DNA from 4 places in the Ruegeria sp. I3 genome. Region 4 is predicted to be linked to each of the others. Evidence: riboswitches for the same ligand, from Rfam matches in the RefSeq annotation. Region 4 holds a riboswitch; each other region holds the start of a gene.

Region 1 (5,977 bases), on a different contig from region 4:
TCTTCGGCGAGCTTGACGCCTTGTGTGTAGGCCGCGCGCGTGGGAACCGAGCGTGGGTCGGTCGTATATAGATTCCGCCCGGTCGGCAAAACATCCGTACGCCCGCGATAGGGGGATCCGGACGGCCCGGCCTCGATCCGTTTGCCCGCTAAAGCGTCAATCAGCGCAGAGCGTTCAGCTTGGGCTGAGGGGGCAGTGTCGAAATTGCCCGTCACATCGGGGACGCGCCCAAAGATATGCAGCCCATCACCGAACTGGCTTTCCTTGATGTCACAGACAAATCGGTCAATGCGCGTGATCGCCTCGGCGGTACAGGTGGCCTGATCGAGGCCAAGATCGCTTTCCAGCCCGATCGCCTGCGCCTCGTCCCGGATATCTTCCTGCAGGCGATCGCGGCGTTTGGGGTCTAGCCCGTCCGCGTTCGAGAACTCGTCCAACAGCGATTCCAGCCGCACCATGCGATCTGGTGTGCCGCTTTCCTTCATCGGGGGTGGGATATGGCCCAACGTAACCGCCCCGATCCGACGCTTGGCCTGCGCGGCCTCGCCGGGGTCGTTGACTATGAAGGGGTAGATCACCGGCAGATCGCCGATTAACGCCTCGGGCCAACATTCGTTGCACAAGGCGACTGATTTTCCCGGCAACCATTCCAGCGTGCCATGCGCGCCGATATGGATCAGCGCATCCGCGACCAATCCTTTGCGCAGCCACAAGTAAAAGGCGACGTAGGCGTGGCGCGGTGTGCGCGACAGATCGTGATAGTCGTCATCGCGCAGTTCGGGTGCGCCGCGCTCGGGCTGCAGCGCGATCAGAGCCTTTCCGCGACGCAGCGCAGTGAAGTGGAACGCGCCATTTGTGAAAGCAGGGTCGTCTTCGGGAGTGCCCCAAACCTTATTGAGATCGGCGCGGAGTGTTTCCGGCAGCGCCGCCAGCGCCGCCTGATAATCCTCTAGCGGCCATGAAATCCGGGCATCAAGAAGAGTTTCAGCAATTGGCTCGGCAGGCGCGGTGTCATACCCTTCGCCTTGCAGATCGAGCAACATTGCCTCAGCCGAGGCCAGCGCATCCAGACCCACTGCATGTGCCATCTGCCAGTCTTTGCCGGGATAGGTCGATAGTACCAGCGCCGGAACCTGCTCCGCCTTGGGTTTGTCGTGAAGGTTCAGCCAGCCGGAGATGCGGTTGATGATGGCTTCGATCCGTTCGGGTTCAGCCCGATGAGCGAAGCGAGAATACTCGAGATGCGGGTCGCGTTTGCCCGGCTCTTTGAAGGATACGATGCCCGCGTTGATCCGCCCGTCCACTTCCGGAAGGACCACATGCATGGCAAGATCAGCTGGTGAAAGGCCGCGTTCCGCTTCGGCCCACGCTTTGCGGCGTGACGTGGCCAGCGCGACCTGAAAGACCGGCACCTCTGCCACATCGAGAGGTGAGGTGCCTGATCCGCCCTTGCCTGAGAATGAGGTGGCGTTGACGATCGCCGAAGGCTTCAGCGCCACAATAGTCTCGCGCAGCCAATCGGCGGCATTTGGTGCTTTGAGCGACGGGGCAAACAGGCCGACGGCCTCAAAACCCCGCGCCCGCAAGCTGCGGATCAACGCCGCAATTGGGGCGGTATCTGCCGAGGTCAGGTATGCGCGATAAAAGGTTACGATGATACGTTTCGCATCACCGGGCAGAGCGTTTTCTGCAGGGATCACGCCGTGATCTGGGCACCAGGCACCGCATTCGGGGATGGTCTTGGCGCCCATGACCGGACCTGCATACAACCCCGCAGCCAGTGCCATCTGCGCCAGAGCGGCCTGCGCCGCGACCTCACCGCCGGTGTCGCACAGATGCGCCAGCCGCCGCAGGGTCGAGACAGGCAGGGTAGAGTAATCATCCAGCCGCGTATCCTCGCGACCGTCTGCGGGCAGTACGGCCAGTGCAATCCCTTTGGCCTGCGCCAGCGCCAGAACCTGCTGCAAGCCGTACGCCCAATAGGGCACTCCACCGATCAGACGGATCAGGATGCCCTTTGCGCCCTCCAGTGTCTGCTCGACATATGTGTCGACTGAGAGGGGATGCTTCAGCGCCGTCAGATTGGCCAGCCGCATCGTTGGCATGCGTCCTTCAGGCCCACCTCCACGATGCCATCCCGCCGCGAAAGCGCCAAGGTCACTGTCGGAAAAGGACAGCACCACCAGGTCCGCCGGGCTCTGACCCAGATCGGTCGGGGTCTCGGTTTCTTCGAGCCCATGGCTTTCGCGGAAGACGACGTGCATAAGTCTTACTCGGCAGCCTCGGTTACACCCACGAGGATATCGCGGATCTCGGCCTCTTTGATATCGTCATGCTCGGCAATGACCACAAGGCGCGAGCGACGGTCTTCGCCGGGCTCCCACGGGCGGTCATATTGGTGACGCACGCGCGCACCGACGGCCTGAACCAGTAGGCGCATGGGCTTGCCTTGAACGGCGGCATAGCCTTTGACGCGCAGGATATTCAACTCGTTGGCCAATCGTTCAATCTTGGCGACCAGATCAATCGGATCGGTTTGCTCGGGCAGTTCAACGATGATGCTTTCGAAATCGTCATGCTCGTGATCGTGATGGCCGTCGTGATGGCTGGGACGCGCGTCCATGTCATCCTCGGCCGCGGCTTCTAGACCCAGCACGACGCGGACGTCCACGGCACCCTCGGCCACTTCGACCACGGGCATGGGGCGGGGCGCTTCGGCGGCGATGATCTCTTTCGCTTTCGCAACGCCTTCCGGGCCAGCCAGATCGGGCTTGGTCAGCAGAATGATGTCGGCGCAGGAAATCTGATCCTCGAACACCTCGGACAAGGGAGTTTCATGATCAATCGAGTCATCTGCCATGCGTTGCGCATCCACCGCCTCGACATTCGGAGCGAACCGACCAGCGGCCACGGCCTCGGCATCGGCCAGAGCAATCACGCCATCGACGGTGATTTTCGAGCGGATATCGGGCCAGTCGAACGCCTTTAGCAGCGGTTTTGGCAGGGCAAGACCGGAGGTTTCGATCAGGATGTGATCGGGGCGCGGCTCTAATGCCATCAGGGCTTCAATGGTCGGGATGAAATCATCGGCCACGGTGCAGCAGATGCAACCATTGGCCAGTTCCATGATGTTTTCCGCCGGGCAATCAGGAATGGCGCAGGATTTCAGGATATCGCCATCGACGCCGACATCGCCGAATTCGTTGACGACCACCGCCAGACGCTTGCCCTGCGGGTTCTGCATCAGGTGTCGCACCAAAGTGGTTTTGCCCGAGCCCAAAAAGCCGGTGATCACAGTGACGGGGAGTTTCTCGAGATTGCTCATTTCAGGGCTCCAATCGGGGGAATGCGGGCCGCACAGTTTTTGCGGAAGTGTTCAGGACGTTCACGCCATTTGACCAAACCGTCCTCGGTGGCGAGGTATTTGGCTGCGCCTTCGACGATGGTTTCGACATGGTCGATCTCGTTCAGATGCTCATACACGAAAGTCCAGCGATCCGGTCCTCCGCGTAGCACGATCGAGCAGCCTTCATCGCAATTCGACAGGCATTCCACAGCTTTCAAGGTAATGCCTTCGGGCAGGCCCGCCTTTTCAAGCGCCTTGTGCAGCAACGTGCCAGGGCGCTGGGCGTCATCCTCGACAGGCAGCCCGCGACGGCAGGTAGTGCAAACCAGCAGTTCGACCGGTGCGGTCTCGGTCATGTCTCTCATCCCCCCAAATCCTCTTCGTGGGGGACGGGGTTTCATGCGGGCCGATCACAGCCCCACACCGGAACACCCCGTCCGGTTTCATCTTCGGGCGTTGGCAGGTCTCCCGGCTTGCGGATGTCAGAGGAGGCCTCTGTCGGATGTCCCGCCTTCCCGGCCATACTGCCAGTGGCTTTGGGCACCCTCTCCGGTCACGGTCGCGGGGGCGGCTGCGTTTGACGGCAAAAACCGCTGACGCATTCCCTTTTCATCTGCTCTCGCAGACACCAACGAAAGGGACATGCGGCAGGGCAGGGTTGCTTGTCAAGCGAGTCGCGCCGATCCGTGAAAAAGCGGATAAAAAGCGACCTGTCGGGGTCGCTGGGCGGCATGATACTTCTGCAACGACGTGCTGGCATGGCAGCAAGATGCGAACAGGAGGATACCGCGCATGAAAGTAGGGTTTATCGGGCTGGGGAATGTAGGGGGCAAGCTATCTGGATCGCTGCTACGAAACGGTATCGATCTGACGGTTCATGACCTGAACCCGGATCTGGTGACCGAATTCGTCGCCAAGGGTGCCAAAGCCGCCAAAAGCCCGGCGCAACTGATGCGCGATTGCGATGCTGTTATAACCTGTTTGCCTTCTCCTGCGGCCTCGGATGCGGTGATGCAGGAAATGTTGCCAGAGGTCGGCCCTGGCAAAATCTGGATGGAAATGTCGACCACTGACGAAGCCGAAGTCAAACGCCTTGGCGCAATGGTCATCGAACGAGGCGGCGCAGCGGTGGATTGCCCGGTTTCCGGCGGATGTCACCGGGCAGCGACGGGTAATATCTCGATCTTCGCAGGCTGTGATCGTGAGACTTTTGAACGTATCCTGCCATTCCTGACCACCATGGGGCGGCGCATTTTGCACACGGGCGATCTGGGCTCGGCCTCTGTTCTGAAGGTGTTGACCAATTATCTGGCTACCGCCAACCTGATCACCTGCGCCGAGGCATTGGTGACAGCCAAGGCCGCCGGTATGGACCTTGGAACCACCTATGAAGCGATCAAGATATCGTCAGGCACATCCTTCGTGCACGAGACCGAAAGTCAGGTCATCCTGAACGGCTCGCGCGATATTTCCTTCACCATGGATCTGGTGAAAAAAGATATCGGTCTGTTTCAGGAGGTCGCCGACCGTGCCGGAGTTCCTCTGGAGATAAACCCATTGATGATCAAGATTTTCGAAGATGGCATCGCGCGATATGGTGAGCGTGAACTGTCCCCGAACATCATCAGGCGGCTAGAGGACGCGACCGGACTGGAGATCCAAGCGCCAGGGTTCCCAACCGAGATGCTGGACGACGAGCCAGAAGAACCGGGTTATGAGGTGATCCCGCAGAATCGGTAGATCGATTAATCGGCAAGCATTGCGGCTGTCTGGCGACCTGGTTGGACAAAATTCTGGTGCTATTCTAAATAGGTCGACAGGAGTCCGACACCGGCACAGGCAAGAGAACAACTTATGACGAATGAGACCTTTCTCATCGTAACAACGATGAAAAACGAAGGGCCTTTCATGATCGATTGGGTGGCCTACAACCACGCAATCGGTTTTGATGACATTCTGATTTATACCAATGATTGCGCTGATGGTACCGATGCCATGGGCGAACGGTTGCAAGTGCTTGGCTGGGCTCACCACCAACGAAACAGACTGGGTCCGCGCGCCGCGCCGCAGGTTCGTGCATTTTCGCTTGCGCGGAACCACCCAAGCTATCTGTCTTCGGATTGGATTCTCAGTTTGGATGTGGACGAGTATATCAATATCCGTTTGCCCAATAGTGATATAAGAAGCCTCGTTGAGGCCAGCGGCGTGGCGGACGCGATCTCGATCTGCTGGCGCATGTTCGGAAACGCGGGTCAGAACGATTTCGTTGATCGACCTGTACCTGAGACTTTCTTTCTGGCCGCCACGGAAGACGGCTATCCGCATCACCGGACCAAAGGGTTCAAAACGCTGTTCCGCAACAACGGAAAATTCAGCCGTTTTCGCGCCCATCGTCCCAGGATCAATCCAGAAGATGCACCGAACCCTGACGCGCCATACGAAGGCGTGTTGTGGCGGGATTCGGGCGGGAACCTCTACCCAGCAGACCAAGTGAAATGGAAAGCATGGCGTGGTTTCAGCCATGAATTCGCGCGCATTCATCATTATGCTGTGCGCAGCACTGATAGCTTTTTAGTCAAGCGCGACCGTGGGCGCACCAATCATGTGGGGCAGGATCAAGGGCTCAAATAC
Region 2 (5,977 bases), on a different contig from region 4:
GACTGCATTCTGCAACTCCTTCAAATTGTGCACGACCAACCGGGGATCGCATTGCATGAGGAAAGATCGATATGATGTCCAAGGGGCTTGAGGACCCTTGGCACATCCCTTGATCATGTCTCAAACGGTTGTGGCGAATTTTCATATTGAACTGCTGGCGGGCAATTGCAAAAAGATTCACTTTGAATAAGATCAGCTAAGCCTGATCTTCGGATAGTGCTTATATAATATTGGATGTACAAACCATCACAGGTCAAATCACCTTGCTCAATAGGCCCTACGATCTTCCACCTGTAAGTTCGCTTATCAGCTTTGAGGCTGCTGCGCGGCATGTAAGCTTCAAGACCGCTGCAGAAGAGCTGAACGTCACGCCGGCCGCAATCAGCCATCAGGTCAAAGCGCTGGAAAACGAGCTGCAATGCGCGCTGTTTCTGCGCCATCATCGCGGCGTGGAACTTACTGAAAGCGGTGCTTATCTTCTTGTTGCCCTTCAACGTGGTCTGGAAGGCATCAGCGAAGCACTTGGGCAGTTGCGGCGTCAATATGACAGAAAAGGTGTGACGATCCGCTCAACCACGGCTGTCAGTTCACTTTGGCTCACCCCGCGCCTTGCGCAATTCTGGAAGCAATACGGACATGTTTCCGTGACGCAGGTCGTGACTGACCTCGGCATCGACACGTCAAAATGCGACCTAAGTATCCATTACGGCGATTCCAGTCGCGAAACGGGCATCTTCAAGACACTATTTCACGACAAGATCATGGCGCTTTGCAGCCCAAGGTTTGCGCAACAAAATCCCATCGAACGCGTTGAAGATATTGCCAGGGTCCCCCTCATTCATCTCGACGCTCCGGATACCGGCTGGACCGACTGGCGTGCCTGGACCCAGAAACTCGGCTATGAAGGCCCGCTGAATTCCGCGCATCGGGTCAACAATTACACGATCGCGCTTCAGGCCGCGCAGGACGATATGGGCGCGGTGCTGGGATGGGAGGGACTGACCTCGGAGCTGACCGCATCCGGAAAACTGGTCAGACTGTTGCCGCAAACCATCTCATCGCAACTGGATTTCTACGTGAAACTACACAACACCTCATCCGACCGCGCCAAGCTTGTGTTCAAGTGGCTCGGCCAAGCGGCTGACGGAAAGGTTTAAACTCGGCTCAGACCTGATCAGGACGAAATATCTTGGGAGCGAAGAACGAGGGCCTTACCGTTGATTTCTCGCAGTCCTGAATAAAAGCAAGAACACAAACACCGATCCGATTGAAGTTGTGACGATCCCCACCGGCAATTCCTGCGGAGCCAGCAGAAGCCTGCTGAGAATGTCAGAACCGGTCAACAAGGCAGCACCAACCATAGCGGCGGTTGGTAGAAGGTTTTTGTGCAGGGGACCTGCGATCCCGCGTGCAATATGCGGCACCATCAGACCGACAAAACCAATCACTCCGGCTACGGAAACAAACACGGCCGTTGCCAACGCTGCGGTGAAAAACATGCTGAACCGCAGACCCCGAACCGGCACACCCAGAGTAGCGGCAGTCAAATCCCCGGTCAGCAGCGCATCCAACCAGCGGCTGCGATAAAGCGAATAGCTCAGGATCAGCAGCAGACCGATGCACACCAACGGGAACGTTTCCCAACGGGCCAGGCCCAGCCCCCCCAGCATCCAGAAGATGACAGAATGAGCGGCGCGGCTATCACCGGCGAAGATCAGATAGTTGGTGATGGCCGAAAACAAAAATGACACAGCCAGACCCGCAAGGATCAGCTTTTCCGGTGCGCTGGTGCGAAGCCCATGAACCAGCGCCAGCACGATGCCCGACGCCACAAGACCGCCGCAAAAGGCAGCCAGCGGCAGAGTCCAGAAACCCAGAATATCTCCGGTCACGGTAATTACAAACACCGCCCCCGCTGCCGCGCCCGAGGACAGGCCGAACAGAAATGGATCGGCAAGGTCATTACGTGTGGTCGTTTGCAGCACCACGCCAACGATGCCCAGCCCGCCACCGATCACGGCTGCAAACAAAGCGCGGGGCAATCGCAGGTCGAATACGATCCTATGCAGCGGCGACATCTCTCCGTCCTGCAACCCGGTACCGCGCAATATCGCGGTGAAGGTGTCGGACAAAGGAATCGAGGTTGTGCCGTAGATCGTGGAAATCAGCAAAAGGGCGGTCAGAACGACCGCCCCCAGCAACAATGTCAGGCCCAATCGGCCCATATCAGCTCTGACCCGGATGCATCGCGCGCGCCATCTTCGAGATCGCTTCGATATTTGCCGGTCCCGGCGTCAGCTCTTCGTAGCGCAATCCGATCCAGCGTTCGTTCTTGACGGCGTCAGTCTGGGACATGACGGGATGTTCCTGCAGGAACTTGAAGGTGTCTTCGGCGCCATTGCCGGTCTGATAATCCAACAAAACCAGGAATTCCGGGTTCGATGCGGCAACGGCCTCCCACGAAGTGCGGCCCCAGCTCGTGTCCATGTCATGAGTGACGTTTTCACCACCGGCGGCTGTGATCATCGCATCGGGAATCGCGAATTTACCGGCGGTAAACGGAGCATCTGCAGGACCATCCAGAAGAAAGACGCGGGGCCTGGGCAGTTCAGCAGTCTTGGCTTCGATCGCTGCCAGCTGCTCTTTCCAGCCCAAGACCAAAGCCTCGGCCTTGTCTTCGACTTGCATCACCTTGCCCAAGCGCAACACATCGCCAAATAGAAGATCCATGCTGGCTTCGGGGCGATCCTTGTCCAGATGGACGCAGCTTTCGGTTAGAACCATGGTCTTGATTCCGAACGGTTCCAATGTATCTGGGGTCACATCACCACCCGGCTTCATGCCATAGTACCAACCGGCAAAGAACAGGTCGGGTTCAACCGCCACCAAATTTTCGACGGTCGGATATTTTGGCGCAAGCTCGGGGATGTCGCCACGCAGGGCATCAAAATCAGGGCTGGTCTTGTACCAGCCGGTGATGCCGGTCAGGCCGACGATCTTGTCCTGCAGACCCAATGCAAAGGCCATATCGGTCATGTTCATGTCATGCACAACCAGGCGCTCGGGCGCGGTATTAAAAACCAGCGGATCGCCGCAGTTGTCTACGGTGACTTCTTGCGCAGCAGCACCGCTTGCCATGGCGGTGGCCAACGCCACGGGCCAGATGTATTTCATCTCAGTGTGTTCCTTCGACTAAGTTGAGACTGTAGTTCTTCGAATATCAAGCGCCGGGATCATGCGGCCTTCGTGGAGAAAGCAGAGGAAATCAACGCCAAAAGTTTCGCGGACTCTTTCGGGTGTCAGCACCTTGTCCACCGACCCAAACTCGATCATGCGGGTCGATTTCATCAGCGCCACGTGTGTGGCGAATTCGGGGATCATGACAAGATCGTGTACGATCATGACCACGGTGATCCCAAGCTCGGCGACCAAAGACAGCATCCGCCCTTTTGCATCAGGATCCAGATGGTTGGTCGGTTCGTCCAGAAACAGCAACGAAGGGTTCTGCGCCAAAGCACGCGCGATATGGGCACGCTGACGTTCGCCTCCGGACAGTTGGGCCATGCGCTTGTCCGCGAGATTGGCGAGACCGGTCAGGTCTAAAATCCGGTCCAGCTCTTGCGCGTGGCCTTCGGCAGAGCGGTCCGCACGGATGGGTATTTGCCCCAGCGCAACATAATCGCGTAACGCCAAGCGTCCATCGGGCAGTTCCTGCTGACCTACCACTGCAATCATGCGCGCACGCTCTTTGGCCGTGAGCTGTTTCAGACTGCGTCCTTTGATCCGAACATCGCCAAGTGCCAGCGGCTCAGCGCCGCACAACAGATTGAGAAGCGTCGTTTTCCCCGCCCCGTTCGGGCCGGCGATGGCTAGAATGGAACCCTCGTCCAACTCGAACGAGACGCCCTGCAACAGGACATCTCCGTTAAGGGCATAATACTCAAGGTTTTCGGCAATCAGAAAGGGTGGCAACGTCATTGCGATGCCCCCTGTTCGATCCGCGGCATGCGCGAGAGGGTTTTATTGAACAACGCCTGCGGGCGATCAGTGGCATTTGTCCAGCCATCCGGGCTTTCACGATACTGCGCTGCAAACTCAGCCAGCGCCTGCACCTCATCCGCGGTCTGAATGCCACCAAAAAGGTATTGCGCCTTTCCTACGGCCTGGAACCCAACCGTTCTGGGACTATCGCAGCCTGCCATGCAAGACGACGCGCGGATCGCAAAACTGCGATGTAATTTCCCAGTCAACGCATCGCAAATTTCATCAAGGGGCAGCCCTTCAGTGCAGCTTTCGCAGACTAGAATGAAATGATCAGGCGTATCTGGCATGGTCCACTCCACTTGTTTCCAAGCGCATGCGGAAGCTGCCGACAATGTAAACACGCAATTGACGCGCCATCAAAGCCTCCTTCCAGGACGCCCCGCCCCGGGTTGGTTAAACATCTGATGGCAGGTCTCCTGACTTGCGGGTCCGCGCTCGGCCAACCTTCCCGACCCTGTGGACCAGTGGCTGTTTGGCCTTGCTCACCGCTTACAGTTGCGGGGGCAGTTACGGAATTGGCACCTTTTGGCAAACCTCACCGTATTCCCTTTTCATCCCGCGGCAACACCACCGGGAACCATCAATCGATTGAGTGCCCGAGAACACCGGACACGTCAATGATAAAGTCGAAGGCGCTCAACTCTGGTAGAGGATCGAGCGCCGCCAACCACGTGTCCGAAGCACCAGCCGAATAGCTTGGGCTGCGCGCCGAATTTGTCTGGCCACGGCTGTCCATAGTTGGTGTGTTTGGAAATTAGACAATCTGAGGTAAGCTGAACAAATTTAGAGGTTTAGCTTTGTCAGCGCCTTACCCCTGTTTGATCATTGCCTGGGTTTATCCAAGGAGACGGTTCTTTGACGCATGTTTCGCAAAACGCATTGCCGCCGGATATTGTTGATGATGTCATTGACCACAATCTCGAGGCCGTTGCACGGTGGAAAGGCCATCGCTTAAGGGCTCAGCATGGGCGCAGTCACGGGTGCGTGGCTGCAACATTCACCGTCAGAAACGATCTACCAGAACAGTTCCGTCACGGCCTGTTTGAACAGCCCGCTGCCTATTCAGCCGCACTTCGCTTTTCCAACGGCGCGCATCTGGATGACCGGAAATCGGATGCCCACGGGATGGCGATCAAGCTTTTTGACGTGCCAGGCCCCAAGCTGATCGACGCCGAGGCACTTGCGCATCTGGGGACCACACAACTCAGCGACGAGTTCGATTTCGTATTGGTCGATCAGGATGTGTTTCCCAGCTACGTCCCCGATGAATATGAGCGATTGGGCAGGCTTGTCGCCACATTACAAGCGGTCCAGCACGCGATCAAAGGGCGACGAAAATGGAGCCTTAGGTTGATCACCAAAGGGCTGCGCGCAGGATTTCGAGCCTTCCTTACTCGTGAAGGCAAGCGTCAGTTTCGCGTCGCGAGTGATTTTGCCTCGAACTATATGCACTCGCCTTTTGAGGTCCATTTCTGGTCGACAACACCGTATCGGCTGGGCCCCGATCTAACAGTCCGATACCTAGCCCGCAGCGCTAAACCAAAAGTTCCGGCACATCCGGTAGACGACCCAGATGGGATCGGTCAGTGTTTGCGGCAAGACGTGGCCGATGGAGATAATCACTTCGAGCTGTGTGTGATTGAGCCCCCGCGCCCGGCCGACGAATTCGATGTGCTAGACAATCGCATCCGGTGGGCATGCGATCCGCAACCAGATGCACCTCTTGATCCGTACCATCATACCGTCACGCCCGTGGCGGATATCACGATTCCCAAAGGTGCAGAATTTGATCCGCAGAGTGGCGACGCGATGAGCTTCTCGCCCTGGCGTGTCACGGCAGATCACGAACCTTTAGGACCGATTAATGCGATCCGACTCAGAACCTATCTGAGCCTGGCCCGCGCCCGGTTCCCGAACCGATGACCAAACGGAG
Region 3 (5,977 bases), on a different contig from region 4:
AGGATCGCAACCTCTTCGGCGCAATCGAGGCCAGAGACCTGAAAGCTTCTGCCACCTTCGGGAATCGGACCGGCGGGGGCGATGTCGCCACACCCGCCACTACCGCATGCGTGGTGACCATGTTTGTTTTCGTGGCCATGGTCGTGGCTATGGGTATCGGATGACATGATTGGACCTCAAGAATCTCTATGGTCCTTTGTAAATAGTTCCTACAGTAACTAGAGCTTCAATACCTTTTATATTTTTTTCATCCGGGTTCTTGGCCTGCGATATTGTTAGTTCATTTCGTCTTGCGGGCCGGCCGTGTGGATGCAATCTAATTGCAGATGACGCAAAAAATTTGGAATAGATCAATGCAGAAACGGATCGCAATTACCATCACGTTAGTCTCGATTACGGCTGGTTGCTCAGCCCAGTTCACTGGGGCCAAAAGCAAAGCATTTGAACCAGGCAACGTGCCAGATTCGGTCGTAGCGCTGGCAGGGCCGGCGCAGGATTTGACCACAGCGCGCCTCCTGCCCGAAGACAATTGCTTTTGGTATGAGCACAGCGGACCCGTCGAGACGACATTGGTACCATTGCGCGCGACGAATGGCGCTCCGATCTGCATTGCGCGCGACGCCTGATCGAAATGAGGGCAGCGACGTCCATGTACGCTGCCCAATATTCATGAGCGGGCTGTGACGCTATCTTCGGCAGAGTATAGGAAAGCGGTCGAGCCGGTTTTCACGTTTGGGTAGAGGTCATTGATATGAGCCATGATCATTCGCACACATCCAGAACTTGCGCGACCGCCGATGCTTCTTGGCTCAGGCGTGCCGTGAATTCTGAGATATGTGTCTCGGTCTCCAACGTATAGATAAAGGGCACGAGAGCCGAGAGCATTATTCGGCCCGGGCTCCATTCCATTCCGGAATTCCGCGTATTCGGGGTTGCGCTCGATCATTGAAGCGGTTGGTGTCCAGTGTGGCCATTCGACCTTTCGGCGGATAACATAGGTGCCGGGCTCGTAAAGATTCCCACGCGCGATCGCTACGCCATAGCGCATTGCGGTCCCGCCTTCTTCGATATGATAGAGATAGCGCGCGACGGCATCCACATGGATGTCACCTGGAACCAAACCATCATTTGCCGCGACGCGTCTTGGTAAAAAACGGTCATGAACACCCCACGGATTTGAGGTCATTGGATCGTAATCAAATGGCGTGACCTGGCTGTCCCAATAGGTCTTTTGCGACGAGGTTGGCCATGTTTTGGCGATCAATGGACTGGCCGCAGACGCCGAGAACAGCGCTGTGGTGGATTGAATGAAATGGCGCCTTGTAAGCATAGGTCTCGTCCTGGTTCACAAGTTTAACGTATTTGGATCGCACTATCGCGAATTAATTCGAATCTTAAAGCCTCTAGCAGCTAGAGCTTCAAGAGGTTTCAGGTAACGCTGGGTTTACCCAGTTGATCACGTGACCGGTTGCGTGAATCCTGCTTCGGTCGAGTTTACATTGGAATAGGTCGCAAAGACAATTGACACAGGCGAAGCCGCCATTGTAGCGGTGATTTGTTTTCGGTTCCTGATGGCGGAAGCCAAAAGGATTAAAAGGGAATACGGTTCGGTGTTTTCAATTGCGCCAATTCCGTAACTGCCCCCGCAACTGTGAGCGGAGAGCGATGCCAAGACACCACTGGTTCGTAATGGAACCGGGAAGGTTGGCGGAGCGAGCACCCGCGAGTCAGGAGACCTGCCGTAAAGCGCCGGGCTATGCCCAGACTGAACCTGTCGGCCTTACGGTCGATTCAACCTGACAAGCCGCCGGGTGAGGCGGTAGGGAGAAAGAACATGCATATCGAACCGGGCATCGTGAATGGTGCCAAAATCGCGCTTTCCTATGTTACCGCCGCAGGTGCGGCTACTTACGCAGCGAAAGAAACGTTTTCCACATTGCGTGCGAATGGACCTGCATCTTTTGTTATGCGCTCGGTGCTCGCCACCGTTGGGGTTTTCCTTTTCTTCGAAGTCCTGCCGCATTTCCCGGTTGGTGTCTCTGAAGTCCACTTCATCCTGGGGTCGACGTTGTTTCTGATTCTCGGTGCTGCACCCGCGGCTTTTGGATTGGCAGCTGGTCTCCTGATTCAGGGTGTGTTTTTTGCCCCGTTCGATCTTCCGCAATACTTCATCAACCTGACCACTCTGCTGGTGCCGCTGTTTGCGCTACAAGCACTGGCCAGCCGCATCATCGCACCCGGCACAGCATATGTTGACCTCAAATATGGCCAAGCTCTTGCCCTAAGTGCGACGTATCAGGGAGGAGTAGTCGCATGGGTTGGGTTCTGGGCCTTCTACGGCCAGGGTTTCGGCGCAGAAACCATGGCGTCGGTTCTGTCCTTTGGCGGCGCTTATATGCTGGTAATCGTCATTGAGCCGATTGCTGATCTGGCAGTGCTTGCGGCAGCCAAGGCGATGCGCGGTTTGAACAGTACAGGTCTGGTGACTCCGCGTTTGTACAACGCTGCGAAAGCTTGACCAAAGTTTGAAGCGGTGTCCTAAACTTGGGTTGCCGCGAAACAACCAATAGTCGCAGGACCAAAATTTTATTGTGGCGCGTCTCGAGGGCGCGCCACATTGTTTTTAGCCGCTAGAAACCTGTACCCAACGATCAGGGTGATTTGGGTCCTGTATTCGTAGGAAAAGATACCTCGTTTCCTTCCACGATTTGATCCTGTTGGTGACATTGTCCAGAATCAAATCGCCTTCACTCGAGCGATAAACTAAAACTGCATGGCCACTGCGATTGGTGTCTAAGACAGTTGCAATAAGTAGCTTCGTAGGATCCAAGCCGTTCTGCATTAGTTCAAACTTCTTTTGCAAAGCGAAATCTTCGCAATCCCCTGACCCCTGCATTGGTAGCGTCCAGTATTCCTTTGTCCCGTATTGGTTTTGATCCGAAACGGCGCGGATCCTCCGATTGACGCGCAAGTTAATCGCTTTAACGATCTGTTTCTCCTGCGCTTCTGGCAGACCAGAAGTACGAGTATTCGCGCACGCCCACGAATAATCTTTGCAGAGTGATTTGGCACCCGATGGCGCCTGAACCTCTCTATCTAGTTTGATCCAGGGAAGCTCAGAAGCTTGCAATGAAGCGGCGGAGACAAGGTAGCTGCATATGATACAGGCCAACGATAGATAAACTGGTAACCGTTCCGAAAGTTTTTTCTGAGCGGAAGTAGGTTTTGTCATATCTGCTTTCCCCATGCTCGTTTCTCCTGGGTATCTGAAGCTACCGAGCCAAGAGAACTCTATTTCAATCTTTTATGTTCATCGAGGCATTACAACAGCTTATTCAATTTAAAATGCAGAGCAGCAAAGTTCGCGAGCGCGCAGTTTTAAGTCGTGATTGCATGGGTGAGCTTAATTGAGATTCTTGCAGCGGCATAGAAGAAAGCCGGCTAGTAGTCCTGGGTTAGAAACGCTTGAGGTTTGTGGCGGATTTGGATGACGCGATTCACTGATTTGTTTATGTTTTGGCATCGATCGAGTTTAAGGCCAGTGACGTTGAACAGTTTCCTGTTGAAGGTCACACTTATCTTACCCAACCGTCATAGTCGGACTACACTGTAATGAATGTTCGAAATCAGATGAAACTTCGAAGTCGGACATCTACTAAATATGACCCTTAGTATTATACTTCAATCCAAACCCACCATTTAGGACTACCGCAGGCAGTTTCGTTTGATCCGGCTTCCCTTTCGGATAATCAGAGCTGAATTGCAGTTCAGACAGCGATGCAGCTTGTCGCAGCTAATCTGCAATGTGGTGAACGCCGGGGGGAGGTGAGGCTATTCGATAAGGGTGGTGCGGCCTCGGCCCTGCCCGATAGGGTTGCCCGAGTGAGAGGGCAGTGCCCTCCCCGTGACGGTCTAGGGCGTTTGGTTTGCATAAATCCTGCTGGTCCAAGAAAGGGAAGCGACGGAGAGGATGAACGCCACCAAATTCGATTGTTACATATTGCTAAACTGCAAAAATGACAGCCGACCCAATTCTGCCGTTTAACGCGACATGTGAATGCTGCAGCGCGGCCCGTCGAACCTTCCACTCGGTGCTTGTGCGAGATCATGGATTGATTGAAGTGGCGATACGCGCACCAAAGCTGCCCTATGCAGGAGCGGCTGTTACTGACTCAGTATTCGCTCGCGGAGACAACGCTGCCATCGCGGAAGTATCGCGTGTGTCATTAGAGCCGTCATTCAAAGCACCTTGTTTACTTACGTTTGAAACAGCCCGTTCGCCACAGCCAAGTGCGATAACCGTAATAGCGCACCCGTTTCTCCAATTCCAGGAGCCCGACCACTTGAAGGGCCGGCAGCTGTGGTGAATTGGCGATGACGGTGCTGCGTCATGGTGCGTCAGGTTGATCATTCTCTGCAGCCGCGGAATCATGGCATGCTCGATCTCAAGCTTTGCGGTCGTGCAGAACCTGATCTCAAATTAGTCAACGACCGATCTGAGCCACTGTGTTTTGCACTGCATAGTATCGTTGAGCATTGGGAGGATGCGTCCCTAGAAAACGATCACCAGGATCAGGGACTTGTACGAAATAGAGCGCACCTTTGAGTGGATCATAGCCTGCTTTGTAAGTTATCTCCGTGCCTAGCCGATCAGCTTCCAATTCGAAGTCCTTCGAATAGCTGCGACCACCAATAAAGGCTCCAAGGTCTTGTGCTGCGGCGATGTCATTTGGTCCAGTCCCGGCGATTGTTGCTAGACCAGCAAAAATAATCGCACCAGCTGCCGCATTTTGAGCACGGCGTGCCAAATGCCCTTGGATATGGTGGGCAGCTTCGTGTGACATAACAAATGAAAGTTCATCGGTGTTGTTCACATCTTTTATCAAGGCTTGCGTCATTGTTATTACCGGGCGCCCCGACTTGCTCAAACTCTGATACGCGTTAGAGGGTGCTTGCTTGTTAGGATGTATTCGGATCAGAAAATCGCAATTCGCACCTTTTGTACGGCGGCGGCATTCTCGCTCTGCCACGGGCTCAACTCGAGAGGCGACTTGACGGAATCTTACTTGTGCCTGCTGTGAATTGACTGGGGTGCTTACGCGACTTGATATTGGGACGGGTGCAGAGGGGGGAGGCACGGATGACACGCATCCCGCCAGCATCAAAATAACTAGTACCAATACAGTTCGCTTCATAAATACAACCTTCCAATGAACGAGAATACCGAAATAGAGATCGTAATCTTCGATACACTTACATCCAAATCCGAGAATAGTTTCTCTGTGGATTGTTATTCAATAACACTGGAGATTGTCCGTAGGCGCATCCTGATTCAGCTGGCGCCAAAACGGGAAGCACCGCAAATGCCTTTGAATCGGAGGACCAATTGATCCGCGACCCTGTAACTAATGACGTGAACCGCATTGAACGACACATCTCCCCCTATTCCCACTGTGAAACGGCTTGAATTCTATCTGCTTCGCGGTGAAGGGATTTCTGCGAGCGCACGCGCAGTTCTTTGGACGCTTCCAGTATGGGCTTACTGTCGACGTCCCAAAAAGTCGCATTGGCGGCAAGTCTCAACCTAAAGCGTAAGTTGTTCAAGATATACTGGAAGCAGGAGCTTCAAAGGAAGCTGCTCATCGTAACGGCTTTTGATTAACGGTTTTGCTTCATCACCCCTTTAAGTCAGAGCAAAGCGACGTGTCGCTTGCAAGATGATCAATAAGGGCGCGCACGCGGGTCGTTAGTCGGCGATTCTGCGGAAAAAGTGCGGCGACCACATAGGGTGTAACGCGATTCTCGGCGAAGAGCTCGACCAATTCTCCTGTCTTTAGAGCTTCTGAAACTGTGTAGGCCGGACAACGGGCAACCCCTATTCCCGTGGCTGCCAGCCGTGCTGATGCTGCTGGTGCATTGGCGCGAAGCCGACCGTTAACATGGACCGCAATTTCCCGACCTTCTAAATCGAAGCGCC
Region 4 (5,977 bases):
TTGATCTGACACTGCAAAAAGATACCACCGGCGATTGGCGCATTACAGGCAGCCATGTCGAAGCACGGGCAATCGCTCAATCGGGTACAGAAATACCCGAATGCCAAAGGATCACAGAGCTGTTTGCGATCGGCCACGCTGCGACGCGCAAAAGGGTGACCAGGCCAGTGGGCACAATCCCACACACGCTGCACAGCTACTTCTCATATTGCGTACCGGATCGCGGCCTGGCCTTGGTTGCGGCGGCTCAGGCCGCTGCCCTACGCCCGCACTTGGTCGATACCGACTGGGCAGATTTGCCGATCATATCGTCAGCCGCCCCGGCAAAGTTCGGCGGGCGCGCAGGAAGCAAGTACTACACTGATATCCCCTCAGGCGAGATTTCAGTTCGACATATCGCCGATCTCAGTGTCTTTCCTAATGAATTGCGCGCGGTGCTGGCCTCAGGTTCTCAGATTCGGGACTGGCTTGAGATGTCAGCCGGGCTGTTCCATCAACTTGGCTCAGACGCCCCGATCGATCTTGCCGATCCTCAGCGCACGGGCTTCAACTTCGATGTCCTGCATGGCGTCACCTACCAGATCGATCTTTCGCAACCGGCGCGGTTCGATACGCTCGGTCGAGTGATTGATCCGGCATTTTCCCGCATTCGCAACCTGGAATTCGATGGGCGGCAGATTGCGCCTGACCAGAGTTTCCTTGTCGCCACCAATAACTACCGGGCCAATGGCGGTGGTCATTTTCCAATTGCGCGACAAGCCCGTACGATTGACCTGCCTCAGATCAGCATACAGGATATTCTATGCAAATACGTCGCGGGCACATTGCCCGCCGACCCACTCGCGCATGCACCACGCCCCTTTTCTTTTGTACCAAACCAAAGGCAGGGCGCGATCCTGACAACGGGGCCGCGCGCGCTACACCATGTTGCAGAGCTTGCTGAGTATCATCCACGCATTCTGCCCAACGATGCGGATGGTTTCATGCGTATTCATCTGGCCTTCTGACGGGTTGCCATTTTCAGGGGATGCACCTATATCGGCTTTGAGAGGTTGGCGCGGGCGAGCGCCTCGCCAACCTGGTCAGGTCCGGAAGGAAGCAGCCACAACGAGCCCCGCTTGGGTCGATGTCCAACCTCTCACTTAGAACCTATCAGCCGCAGGAGGGCGTTTATGATTGTAGCAAAAACCCTTCGGGCAGACCGGTTCTGATCCTTTCCGATCAACTGATTGCCTGAACACGTCGCCGGCGGATGCGCGATTGCCATTCGACGGGATTGCTGTTTCTGATCACAGGCAGACCAATGTTACTTTCCTTATCGGACCTCGGATGGTCCTCTCATTTCGCGGCTCAGCATACGGCTGATCCGTCACTTCTTCCGTATCGCATCTCGGCCGTACACCGGGATCGACTGATCGGGCTGAGCCCTGAAGGTGAATCGCCTTTGTTATCTCCGGATCAATCAACCGGTGCATATGCCGTCGGAGATTGGGTTCTGGTGGATGAAAACAAACGAATACGCCGTATGCTAGACCGGCGAAGCCTGCTTCAACGCCGAGCGGCAGGTACCGGAGCTGCAGCGCAGTTGATCGCTGCAAATGTAGACGTGCTATTCATCGTCAGTTCCTGCAACGCCGATTTTAATCTGCCACGATTGGAGCGGTATCTTGCGCTGGCGCATCAGGCAGGCTGCTATCCGGTGGTCGTTCTGACCAAATCGGACATGTGCGATAATCCGAGCCTTTATGTAGATCAAGCCCAATCGCTCGCCCCGTTTCTGACGGTACTTGCGGTCAACGCGCTGGATCACGGCGATCTCGAACAAGTTCTGTCGTGGTGTCCGAAAGGACAAACCAGCACCTTGCTTGGATCATCCGGCGTTGGGAAAACGACGCTCGCCAACGGGATGACGGGGCAGGATCAGGCCACCGCAGGTATTCGCGAAGACGATGCGCGCGGCAGGCACACAACAACGGCACGCGCCTTGCATCGCATGCGCAATGGCGGCTGGCTGATCGATACGCCCGGCATGCGCGCGTTACGTCTGCTAGATGCACAAGAGGGGTTGGATGAGGTGTTCTCGGACATCTCAGACCTCAGCCTGAATTGCCGCTTCTCGGATTGTCAGCACGAGACCGAGCCCGGATGTGCGGTGCAGGCGGCAATCGACGCTGGTACGCTTGATCCCGCGCGGCTGGACCGCTGGCGCAAGCTGCGGCGTGAAGACCAACACAATTCCGCTTCGGTGGCGCAGGCCCGCGCCCGCGACAAGGCGTTCGGCAAGATGGTGCGCAGCGTGATGCACGAGAAAAAATCCCGTAAAGGGCTATAACGAAGCTGGGCAACGGCCTACCGGTGCCCAGCGCTATCAGGCGATCAGCCTAGGCCAGACTGCCGCATTCCGTCTTGCGAATGCACCGATATGGCCGATCTTGGATACTCCGAATTCGCTTGGTGCAAGCAGATGGCGCCCGGCTTTGGGTCCATAGAGATCGGCAAGACGCCAGACAGCATCCGGCGGCACCATTTCATCATCTGCGAAGGTAAACAGATCGACACGTTTGCCCAAGTCTTCCCAGCGGGCGGCGGGCAGTGTCGTGTCGATCTCTGGCACATAGCTTTTGGGGGCGGTGCACCATTTGCGCCATTGCCAATAGACTTGGGCAGGCAGGTCCGATCCAAACCCGACCAACCGTCCGGGCAGGTAGCCAAGCGCCTTGACCACCAGCGGCGCGTGACCAAACCAGAACAACGCCGCCAAAGCGCGATAAGGCCAAGGGTGATCCGCCAGCGTTACCAGACCCGAACAGACACAGATCATCCTGTCAATCTGATCGATATCGGGTTGGATCGGGCCAAACATTCCGCCCAAGGAATGACCGATGCTCCATAGCTTGGCCTGCGGAAACCGTCGGCGCATCTCGGCCCGGGCGGATGGAATGTCGATCAACGCCCAATCGGCCATGGTGACATTTGACCGCTTTTGCGAACCCACCAAAGAGTGACCAAAATCCCGGTAATCGTAAGTCAGGCAGGCCATGCCCTGTTCTTCGGCGAGCCATCGGGCGAAGTACTGATAGTAATCCCTCGGCACCCCAGTCGCACCGTTTATGACGACCACCTTTTCGGGGTCGGCAACCGGACGGTAAAGCCGCGCCGACAACATTGCCGGGCCGGACGGGATTTGAAAATCCTCGGTCACAACCGCCTGCTGCGTGTCCAACATGGTGCCCTCCAATACCGACTGAACTGATCAGTTCACCCGAAGCGCCTCAAGTCAAGGTTGACGTGACTGGACCATACGTCACTTGCCTGACGCAATCTTCTTGACTCGGGCACGGCGCAGCCGCTAGCCATGTCGCGATGGTTCTCGCGCCCAATCGGGCCGGGATGAAAAGGGAACACGGTGCGGTTCTGCCCGGATAAATCCGGAAAGAACCTAGTCCGAGACTGCCCCCGCAACTGTAAGCGGAGAGCAATGCCGAGATACCACTGGCCTCGAAGGCTGGGAAGGTCGGCAAAGCGATGACCCGCAAGTCAGGAGACCTGCCATCGGATGTAGAACCGAAACTCGGGCGGGGTGTCCGGGACGGGTTTGATCGTGCTCCGCACGGACCAACCTGTACCACGCCCTCGCCCTGCGCGCGGAGGGCGCATTGATGATCTGGAAGACTAAAACGCACGAATTCGCGGCGACCGTGTGCCAACGTACTGGGGCAACCTGCCCCGCACTGGCGCAAATGGCGCGGGCTCTGACGCAGGCCATGTCCGCCACAAAACCGGTCACGAAATCTGAGTTTGAGATTGAAGGCACCATAGATCTGTCGCACTGCCCGGAAGGATGCACCGCCCGCTTTCGCGCCCAATGCGACCAGATACGTGTATTCTGCGGAACCGATCCTGAAATCGATACCGGCCGGCTGGATGACTACGCAGACATGATGTTCGGAACCGAGTACCGCAGCCTACCCGCAGACCTGCTAAGGAATCCTCCTTGCGCCATGCTTGAGGCTTCGCTTCTGGTGCAGCACAACGGTGGCGAAATCTCGCCACATGTTGGTGTCTAAGCCGTCAAACGGCTTGAACACGGGCCGGTTCAACGGCCCAAAGCATCTGGGCATTTGTCTCGACTGCGCAAGGACGCACCGTACGCAATCGCTTCAATGCCGCCTCAGGCCGTTCACCGCATTCAACCATCAGACGCAGAACCACCATCCCGGATCGGCCACAGCCACCACGGCAATGCACTAGCACACGGCCACCACCTGACAACGCCTGACGTGCGGTCGCGCCAACGCGGGGCCAGCGGTCCAAAATCTCTTTGGGTGGCGTGCCAAAATCTTCGATCGGCAAATGCACCCATCTGCTGGCACGCCCCTGAATATCAGCGCCAAAATTCCGCGCACCATCCTGAATCATCTCGACCTCAGTCGTCATCGAGATCACAAGTCCCGGCTTCCAGTCTGCTATAAGATCGAGGTCTTCGGTATAAGTGCCTCCGCGCCCGGGCATCGATGACAAGGCCAAGGTGCCTCCGCCAACCTGCAACGCATAAACCACCAGTTGCGACATAATCTCCCCCCAAACAAACTTCACCCAACAACATACTGGTCCAGTAAATAGAATAGAGTGGATTTTAGCCGCATACCCACGCATTCCAAAATGAAAATCGTCCCGGCCGGCTGTGGACGCGGGCGGCGGGGGCCTCTACGCTGCGGCGTAACGCGAATCCGACAGAGCAGACATGACCGAGACGCCCAGCCCCGCCTACCAGGTTCTTGCCCGCAAATACCGCCCCGAAACCTTTGCCGATCTAGTCGGTCAGGACGCCATGGTGCGCACTCTGAAAAACGCCTTCGAGGCGGACCGGATCGCGCAGGCCTTCATCATGACCGGCATCCGCGGTACCGGCAAGACGACGACCGCTCGGATCATAGCCAAGGGTATGAACTGCATCGGTCCCGATGGCAGCGGCGGCCCTACCACCGAACCCTGCGGTCAATGTGAACACTGCGTAGCCATCATGGAGGGCCGCCATGTCGATGTGATGGAGATGGACGCCGCCAGCCGCACCGGTGTCAATGACATCCGCGAGATCATCGACAGCGTCCGCTATCGCGCTGCGTCCGCGCGCTACAAGATCTATATCATCGACGAGGTTCACATGCTGTCGACCAGCGCTTTCAACGCGCTGCTCAAGACGCTGGAAGAACCCCCCGAACACGTGAAGTTCATCTTTGCCACCACCGAGATTCGCAAGGTCCCGGTGACCGTCTTGTCCCGTTGCCAGCGCTTTGATCTGCGCCGGATCGAGCCGGAGGATATGATCGGACTGCTTCGCAAAATTGCAGGTGCCGAAGGGGCACAGATTGCCGAGGATGCGTTATCGTTGATCACCCGGGCCGCCGAAGGATCAGCGCGCGATGCGACCTCACTGCTGGATCAGGCGATCTCGCACGGGGCCGGTGAAACCAGCGCGGATCAGGTGCGCGCGATGCTGGGGCTGGCCGATCGGGGCCGGGTGCTGGATCTGATGGATATGATCCTGCGCGGCGATGCTGCAGGCGCGTTGACCGAGCTGAGCGGGCAATATGCCGAAGGGGCTGATCCACTCGCCGTCTTACGCGATCTGGCTGAAATCACGCATTGGGTTTCGGTGGTCAAGATCACCCCGGATGCCGCCGAAGATCCCACCGTTTCCCCCGACGAACGCGCCCGAGGTCAACAAATGGCCGAGGCTCTGCCCATGCGAGTCCTTACACGCATGTGGCAAATGCTGCTGAAAGCGCTTGAGGAAGTTTCCGCCGCACCCAACGCAATGATGGCTGCGGAAATGGCCGTGATCCGCCTGACCCATGTGGCCGACTTGCCTAGCCCGGAGGAGCTGATCAAGCGTCTGCAAGATACGCCTCCGCCGCCCAATGGTGGCCCCGGCAAGGGAATCGGTGCGCCTGGACATGCTCTTTCCGCGCCACAG

What was found. Region 4 has a riboswitch for cobalamin ahead of ACR0L9_RS19230 (hypothetical protein). Riboswitches for the same ligand answer to the same signal wherever they lie in the genome.
Region 1: another riboswitch for cobalamin. It lies ahead of ACR0L9_RS04200 (DUF1636 domain-containing protein); the one in region 4 lies ahead of ACR0L9_RS19230 (hypothetical protein).
Region 2: another riboswitch for cobalamin. It lies ahead of ACR0L9_RS09430 (DUF1636 family protein); the one in region 4 lies ahead of ACR0L9_RS19230 (hypothetical protein).
Region 3: another riboswitch for cobalamin. It lies ahead of ACR0L9_RS00740 (energy-coupling factor ABC transporter permease); the one in region 4 lies ahead of ACR0L9_RS19230 (hypothetical protein).

Annotation. Positions count from the first base shown of each region.
Region 1 is NZ_JBQFNI010000001.1:817,921-823,897, forward strand. Features, by position in the region: gene cobN (cobaltochelatase subunit CobN) at 1-2,264, opposite strand, end outside; gene cobW (cobalamin biosynthesis protein CobW) at 2,270-3,325, opposite strand; gene ACR0L9_RS04200 (DUF1636 domain-containing protein) at 3,322-3,702, opposite strand; cobalamin riboswitch at 3,788-3,994, opposite strand; gene ACR0L9_RS04205 (NAD(P)-dependent oxidoreductase) at 4,100-5,086, shown strand; gene ACR0L9_RS04210 (glycosyltransferase family 2 protein) at 5,201-5,977, shown strand, end outside.
Region 2 is NZ_JBQFNI010000003.1:182,158-188,134, reverse strand. Features, by position in the region: gene ACR0L9_RS09455 (GcvT family protein) at 1-8, opposite strand, end outside; gene ACR0L9_RS09450 (LysR substrate-binding domain-containing protein) at 264-1,157, shown strand; gene ACR0L9_RS09445 (FecCD family ABC transporter permease) at 1,212-2,225, opposite strand; gene ACR0L9_RS09440 (ABC transporter substrate-binding protein) at 2,227-3,174, opposite strand; gene ACR0L9_RS09435 (ABC transporter ATP-binding protein) at 3,193-3,978, opposite strand; gene ACR0L9_RS09430 (DUF1636 family protein) at 3,975-4,331, opposite strand; cobalamin riboswitch at 4,434-4,641, opposite strand; gene ACR0L9_RS09425 (hypothetical protein) at 4,625-4,780, opposite strand; gene ACR0L9_RS09420 (catalase family protein) at 4,900-5,967, shown strand.
Region 3 is NZ_JBQFNI010000001.1:133,194-139,170, forward strand. Features, by position in the region: gene ACR0L9_RS00725 (heavy metal translocating P-type ATPase) at 1-167, opposite strand, end outside; gene ACR0L9_RS00730 (hypothetical protein) at 354-626, shown strand; gene ACR0L9_RS00735 (L,D-transpeptidase) at 668-1,330, opposite strand; cobalamin riboswitch at 1,546-1,758, shown strand; gene ACR0L9_RS00740 (energy-coupling factor ABC transporter permease) at 1,835-2,518, shown strand; gene ACR0L9_RS00745 (transglutaminase-like cysteine peptidase) at 2,624-3,247, opposite strand; gene ACR0L9_RS00750 (M48 family metalloprotease) at 4,485-5,195, opposite strand; gene ACR0L9_RS00755 (LysR substrate-binding domain-containing protein) at 5,676-5,977, opposite strand, start outside.
Region 4 is NZ_JBQFNI010000011.1:703-6,679, reverse strand. Features, by position in the region: gene ACR0L9_RS19250 (bifunctional 2',3'-cyclic-nucleotide 2'-phosphodiesterase/3'-nucleotidase) at 1-1,007, shown strand, start outside; RNA gene ffs (signal recognition particle sRNA small type) at 1,046-1,144, shown strand; gene rsgA (ribosome small subunit-dependent GTPase A) at 1,304-2,332, shown strand; gene ACR0L9_RS19235 (alpha/beta hydrolase family protein) at 2,369-3,226, opposite strand; cobalamin riboswitch at 3,348-3,568, shown strand; gene ACR0L9_RS19230 (hypothetical protein) at 3,660-4,067, shown strand; gene ACR0L9_RS19225 (phosphatase domain-containing protein) at 4,072-4,572, opposite strand; gene ACR0L9_RS19220 (DNA polymerase III subunit gamma/tau) at 4,745-5,977, shown strand, end outside.